2 linked regions of the Ramlibacter pinisoli genome follow. The protein of the gene in region 1 interacts with the protein of each later gene in a pairwise test. Links are inferred from orthologs where the notes say so. Each region holds a gene or a part of one and is shown on either strand. Other genes may lie near its edges.

Evidence for each region. The genes of interacting proteins can lie anywhere in the genome.
Region 2: the proteins of ftsA (region 1) and GON04_RS13835 interact in binary tests that used the Escherichia coli proteins (3 or more experiments, as listed by UniProt). The link is inferred for Ramlibacter pinisoli from one-to-one orthologs.

Annotation. Positions count from the first base shown.
Region 1 is NZ_WSEL01000003.1:1,536,751-1,540,424, forward strand. What follows is about bases 1-2,912. They hold ftsA (cell division protein FtsA), read right to left. Parts: upstream 2,116-2,912; coding sequence 886-2,115; downstream 1-885. Other genes in these bases: ftsZ (cell division protein FtsZ), read right to left, coding at 1-620; GON04_RS08665 (cell division protein FtsQ/DivIB), read right to left, coding at 2,125-2,910; GON04_RS08670 (D-alanine--D-alanine ligase), read right to left, coding at 2,912-2,912. In the rest of the region: more of GON04_RS08670, read right to left, coding at 2,913-3,674. UniProt on the Escherichia coli protein: Essential cell division protein that assists in the assembly of the Z ring. May serve as the principal membrane anchor for the Z ring.
Region 2 is NZ_WSEL01000006.1:148,149-151,209, reverse strand. Bases 1-2,792 are described here. They hold GON04_RS13835 (rod shape-determining protein), read right to left. Parts: upstream 2,023-2,792; coding sequence 979-2,022; downstream 1-978. Other genes in these bases: gatA (Asp-tRNA(Asn)/Glu-tRNA(Gln) amidotransferase subunit GatA), read left to right, coding at 2,462-2,792; gatC (Asp-tRNA(Asn)/Glu-tRNA(Gln) amidotransferase subunit GatC), read left to right, coding at 2,166-2,465; mreC (rod shape-determining protein MreC), read right to left, coding at 1-839. In the rest of the region: more of gatA, read left to right, coding at 2,793-3,061. UniProt on the Escherichia coli protein: Forms membrane-associated dynamic filaments that are essential for cell shape determination. Acts by regulating cell wall synthesis and cell elongation, and thus cell shape.

The DNA.
Region 1 (3,674 bases):
ACGTGGCCGGGCACGTTGATGATTTCCGCGATGCCGCCGACGGCGTTCTTCAGCACGTCGTTGGCGTGCGCGAAGGCCTCGTCCTGGGTGATGTCGTCACCCAGCACCTCGAGCAGCTTCTCGTTGAGCACCACGATCAGCGAATCGACGTTGGCCTCCAGCTCCGCCAGGCCGTTGTCGGCGTTGGTCATGCGGCGACCGCCCTCCCAGTCGAACGGCTTGGTCACCACGCCGACGGTCAGGATGCCCATCTCCTTGGCGATGCGGGCGATGACCGGCGCGGCGCCGGTGCCGGTGCCGCCGCCCATGCCGGCGGTGATGAACAGCATGTGCGCGCCGTCGATGGCCTCGCGGATGTTCTCCGCCGCCGCCTCGGCCGCCTCGCGGCCCTTCTCGGGCTTGCTTCCCGCGCCCAGCCCGCTGTTGCCCAGCTGGATGGTCTTGTGGGAGCAGCTGCGCGAGAGCGCCTGGGCGTCGGTGTTCGCGGTGATGAACTCCACGCCCTGGACCGCCCGGTCGATCATGTGCTCGACGGCGTTGCCGCCGCCCCCGCCCACGCCGATGACCTTGATCTGGGTGCCCAGGTGGAATTCCTCGACTTCGATCATTTCGATGCTCATCTCAATCTCCTGAAATTCGGTTGCAGTTGCCAATGCAGATCTTGTTGGTGTGAAGCAGGGAAACGCTCATGAGGGTGGATCGGTGGACCTCCGTCGTCGTTTCGTCTTGCGAACAACACGGGCGCCCGCACGCGAAGGACGCGAAGGTTGCACGAAGGACGCGAGAAAAACGGGTCGATGGCAATTCATCTCCATTCGGGTTTCCTTTCGCGTCCTTTGCACAGCCCTCGCGACCTTCGCGTGCGGAGGTCCGTCCCAGCTTCCATCAGAAGTTCCCCACGATGAAATCCTTGAAGCGGGAGAAGGCGGTCTTCATCGACCCGTTCTTCTGCGCCACCTTGAATCCGCGCAGGCGCGCCACGCGCGCCTCCTCCAGCAGGCCCATGACGGTGGCCGCGCGCAGCTGCCCCACCATGTCGGACAGGGCGCCGCCGTACTGGGGTACGCCGCGCCGCACCGGCTTGAGGAAGATGTCCTCGCCCAGCTCCACCATGCCCGGCATCACGGCGCTGCCGCCGGTGATGACGATGCCCGAGGACAGCACCTCCTCGTAGCCCGACTCGCGCACCACCTGCTGCACGAGCGAGAAGATCTCCTCCACCCGCGGCTCGATCACGCCGGCCAGCGCCTGGCGCGAGAGCATGCGCGGGCCGCGGTCGCCCAGCCCCGGCACCTCGACCTGCTGCTCGGGGTCGGCCAGCAGCTGCTTGGCGTAGCCGCTCTCGACCTTGATGTCCTCGGCGTCCTTGGTCGGCGTGCGCAGCGCCATCGCGATGTCGCTGGTGATCAGGTCGCCGGCGATCGGGATCACGGCGGTGTGGCGGATCGCGCCGTTGGTGAAGATGGCCACGTCGGTGGTGCCGGCGCCGATGTCGACCACCGCCACGCCCAGCTCCTTCTCGTCCTGCGTCAGCACCGACTGGGCCGAGGCCAGCGGGTTGAGCATCAGCTGCTCGACTTCCAGGCCGCAGCGGCGCACGCACTTGACGATGTTCTCGGCCGCGCTCTGGGCACCGGTGACGATGTGCACCTTGGCCTCCAGGCGGATGCCGCTCATCCCGATCGGCTCCTTGACGTCCTGGCCGTCGATGACGAATTCCTGCGGCTCCACCAGCAGCAGCCGCTGGTCGGTGGAGATGTTGATCGCGCGCGCCGTCTCGACCACCCGCGCCACGTCGGCCGGCGTGACCTCCTTGTCCTTCACCGCCACCATGCCGCTGGAGTTGATGCCGCGGATATGGCTGCCGGTGATGCCGGTGTAGACGCGCGTGATCTTGCAGTCGGCCATCAGCTCGGCTTCCTTGAGCGCCTGCTGGATGCTCTGCACGGTGGCGTCGATGTTCACCACCACGCCGCGCTTGAGGCCGTTGGACGGCGACACGCCCAGGCCCGCGAGCTTGAGCTCGCCGCCCGGCATCACCTCCGCCACCACCGCCATGACCTTCGCCGTGCCGATGTCCAGCCCGACGACCAGGTCCTTGTAGTCTTTCGCCATGTGTCCCTCTTATTTCCTCGCGGGCGCGGCTTCGACCGTGCCCACTCCCCGCAACCGCAACGCATACCCGTCCCCGTAGCGCAGGTCGGCCGACACCAGCGACTCGGGCCGGCGGCCGTAGCGCGAGGCCACCTGCGTCAGCGTCTGCACGAAGCGCTGCACCCGCGGCACCACCTCGCCGGCGTCGCCCCGGCCCAGCTCCAGCAGCGCGCCGTTGTCCAGCCCCAGGCGCCAGCTGCCGCGCCCGGTGAGCTGCAGTTCCTCGACCGCCAGATCGAGCGGCTCGACCAGCGGCGCCAGGGCGCGGTACATCGCCAGCACCTGCTGCGCCTGGTCGTCGGGGCCGGCCAGCCGCGGCAGGCCCTCGGATTCGACGTCGCCCGCATTGGCCTCGAACAGCTCGCCGAAGCTGTTCACCATGCGCGAGCCGCCCTCCTCGCCCCACAGCGCCACCGGGTGGTGCTCCTGCAGCGCGACGCGCAGCCGGTTCGGGAACTCGCGCCGCACCGTGGCCTCGCGCACCCAGGGCACCGCCTCGAAGGCGCGCCGGGTGGCCGTCAGGTCGACGGTGAAGAAGTTGCCGCGCAGCTGCGGCGCCACGTTGGCGCGCAGGGTGGCGGCGCTGTTGTGCGCCACCTCGCCCTGCACCGTGATCGCGCCGAGCGAGAACAGCGGATGGCGCACGGCCCACCAGCACAGGGAGGCCACCAGCAGCACGGCCAGGCCGACGAACAGCACCGTGGCGGTGGCGTTCATCAACCGGATGTCGAAGGGCTGCTGGACCGGGGCGCTCATGTCAGGCTCCGTCCCCCGCCGCGGCCTGGCCACTGCGGCGCCGCTCGGGCCGCTGGTGGTCCAGCGTAGCCGAGGCGAGCAGTTGCAGGCACAGGTCCTCGTAGCTGATGCCGGCCGCGCGGGCCGACATCGGCACCAGCGAATGGCCGGTCATGCCGGGCGAGGTGTTGATCTCCAGCAGCGACGGCTGGCGCGTCTTCGCGTCGATCATGACGTCGATGCGGCCCCAGCCGCGGCAGCCCAGCACGCGGTAGGCCTTGAGCACCAGTTCCTGGATCGCCGCCTCCTCGCCCGCCGGCAACCCGCACGGCACCAGGTACTTGGTGTCGTCGGTGAAGTACTTGTTCTGGTAGTCGTAGTTGCCCTCGGGCGCGACGATGCGGATGACCGGCAGCGCGGTGGCGGCGTCACCGGTGCCCAGCACCGGGCAGGTGACCTCGTCGCCGGACACGAACTGCTCGCACAGTACGTCGGCGTCGAGCTGGGCGGCGGCATCGACGGCCTCCTGCATCTGCGCCGCATCCAGCACCTTGGCGACGCCGATCGAGGAGCCCTCGCGCGCCGGCTTGACGATCAGGGGCAGCCCCAGTTCGTCAGGAAGGGCGCGCACCCGCTCGGCGTCGTAGGCGCCGCGGCGCAGCAGCACGTAGCGCGGCGTCGGCACGCCTTCGGCGATCCAGATGCGCTTGGTCATCACCTTGTCGATCGACACGCTGGAGGCCATCACGCCCGAGCCGGTGTACGGAATGCCCAGCAGCTCCAGG
Region 2 (3,061 bases), on another replicon or contig:
ACCATGACATGGCGGGCGCCGTCCACCAGCGCCTGCGGCACGCAGTAGATGCGGGCGAAGGCCGAGTCGGCACGCCGCTCGACCTTGTCGACCTTGGCCACCGGCAGGCCGGCCGGGTAGACGCCGTCGACCCCGCTGGTGGTGAGCAGGTCGCCCGGCTGCACGTCGGCATTGCCGGCCATGAAGCGCAGTTCGAGCGCACCGGCGTGGGCGCCGGTCGGATCGCCATAGGCCACGCTGCGCGACCCGGTGCGGGTGTTCAGCACCGGGATGGCCTGGTCGCGGTCGGTGATCAGGGTGACCTCGCTCATGAGCGGGTGGGCGCGCGTGACCTGGCCCAGCACGCCCGATTCGTCGATGACCGGCGAGCCCTCGGTGATGCCCTGCGCCAGGCCCTTGTCGATGACCACCTTGCGGGTGTAGGGATCGGCGGCGTCGTACAGCACCTCGGCCGCCTGCGCCGTGGTGGCCAGGCGCTCGCGCAGCTCGAGCAGCTTGCGCAGCCGGGCGTTCTCCAGCGTCAGCTGCTCGACCTGGTTGGCCCGCTGCGACTGCTGGGCGAGCTTGACGCGCGCCTCGGCCTCCACCGCCTGCGCCCGGCCGAGAGACTCGAAGTACTCGGCGCCCTGGCGCAGGGCCAGGATGGGCTGCAGCGCGACCCATTGCACCGGGTAGAGCACGGTGGCCACCGCCGCGCGCAGCGGCTGCGTGATGTGGAAGCGGGTGTCGGCCACCATCAGGAACAGCGCCAGGGCGCTGAACACCATCAGCTTGGACAGCGCCGAGGGCCCCTGCTTGAAGAACGGCGGCGGCGTGCGGTCGAGCGTGCCTAAGGGCATGGCGGGCAACCTTGCTGCGCCGGGATGGCGGCGCCGGAACGCGGCTCGGGGACAGGAAGCTGGAGGGGGTTCATGGCGCGCGGCGCCGGTCAGCTGTGCCGCACCGCCGCCCGGTCAGCCCGCGCGGCGGCGACGGCCGTCATTCGGACGTGAAGATCGAGCCCAGGCGTTCCATGCGTTCCAGCGCGATGCCGCAGCCGCGCACCACGCAGGTGAGCGGGTCCTCGGCCACCAGCACCGGCAGGCCGGTCTCCTCGGCCAGCAGGCGGTCGAGGTCGCGCAGCAGGGCGCCGCCGCCGGTGAGCATCATGCCGCGCTCGGCGATGTCGGCGCCCAGCTCGGGCGGCGTGCTCTCCAGTGCGTTCTTCACCGCCGAGACGATGTTGTTCAGCGGGTCGGTGAGCGCCTCCAGGATCTCGTTGGAGGAGATGGTGAACGAGCGCGGCACGCCTTCGGAGAGGTTGCGGCCCTTGACCTCGATCTCCTTGACCTCGCTGCCCGGGAAGGCGGAGCCGATGTTCTTCTTGATCGCCTCGGCGGTGGGCTCGCCGATCAGCATGCCGTAGTTGCGGCGGATGTAGGCAATGATGGCGTCGTCGAAGCGGTCGCCGCCCACCCGCACGCTGCCCTTGTAGACCATGCCGCCCAGCGAGATGACGCCCACCTCGGTGGTGCCGCCGCCGATGTCGACCACCATGGAGCCGGAGGCCTCGCTCACCGGCAGGCCGGCGCCGATGGCGGCCGCCATCGGTTCCTCGATCAGGTAGACCTCGCTGGCGCCGGCGCCCAGCGCCGACTCCCGGATGGCGCGCCGCTCGACCTGGGTGGAGCCGCAGGGCACGCAGATGATGATGCGCGGGCTGGGCTTGAACACGCCGCGCGGGTGCACCATCTTGATGAACTGCTTGAGCATCTGCTCCGTGACGGTGAAGTCGGCGATGACGCCGTCCTTCATCGGCCGGATGGCCTCGATGTTGCCCGGCACCTTGCCCAGCATCGCCTTGGCCTCGTGGCCCACCGCCTGGATGGTCTTCTTGCCCTGCGGGCCCCCTTCGTGGCGGATGGCGACGACCGACGGCTCGTCGAGAACGATCCCCTTGTCCCGGACGAAGATCAGCGTGTTGGCGGTGCCCAGGTCAATGGCCAGGTCGGTTGACAGGTACCGACGGAACGCTCCGAACATGGGGGGGATTCCTCTTCTTCTGCGAAAGCGGCCCCGAAGGGCCGTCACCAAAGGCGGGATAATACCTGATCCCCTGTGAATAACTGCCAACGCGACAGCACGTCCTGCCGCGCTTACAACTGGTTTCGCCCCCGTTTTTCGCCATGGCCCTGACCCCCGACGACATCCGCCGCCTGCAGCACCTGGCGCGATTGGAGCTGCAACCGCCCGAAAGCGAGCGCATGCTCACTCAGATCAACGGCTTCTTCGGCATCGTCGAGGCGATGCGGGCTGTGGATACCGCGGGGATCGAGCCGCTGGCGCACCCGGTCGCCGCCATCCAGGAGGTCCAGCTGCGCCTGCGCGACGACGTCGCCAGCGAGCCGAATGCGCGCGAGGCCAACCAGCGCAGCGCGCCGGCCGTCGAAGCCGGCCTGTTCCTGGTGCCCAAGGTGATCGAATGAGCGACGCCCTGCACCAGCTGTCCGTCGCCGCCCTGGCGCAGCGCCTGCGCGACAAGCAGGTCTCGGCCGTCGAGGTCGCACAGCACTTCCTGGCCCGCGGCCAGGCCCACCAGGGGCTGGGCGCCTTCCTGGCCACCGACGAGGACGTCACGCTGGCGCAGGCCCGGGCCGCCGACCAGCGGCTGGCGGCCGGCGACCCGGCGCCGCTGCTGGGCGTGCCGATCGCCCACAAGGACATCTTCGTCACGCGCGACTTCCCCAGCACCGCCGGCTCGCGCATGCTGGCCGGCTACCGGTCGCCGTTCGACGCCACCGTGGTGCGCAAGCTGGCCGAAGCCGGCACCGTGACGCTGGGCAAGCTCAACTGCGACGAGTTCGCCATGGGCTCGTCGAACGAGAACTCGGCCTTCGGGCCGGCCCGCAATCCCTGGGACACCAGCCGCATCCCGGGCGGCTCCTCCGGCGGCAGCGCGGTGGCGGTCGCCGCCCGGCTGGCGCCGGCCGTCACCGGCACCGACACCGGCGGCTCGATCCGCCAGCCGGCCGCGTTCTGCGGCATCACCGGCATCAAGCCGACCTACGGCCGCGCCTCGCGC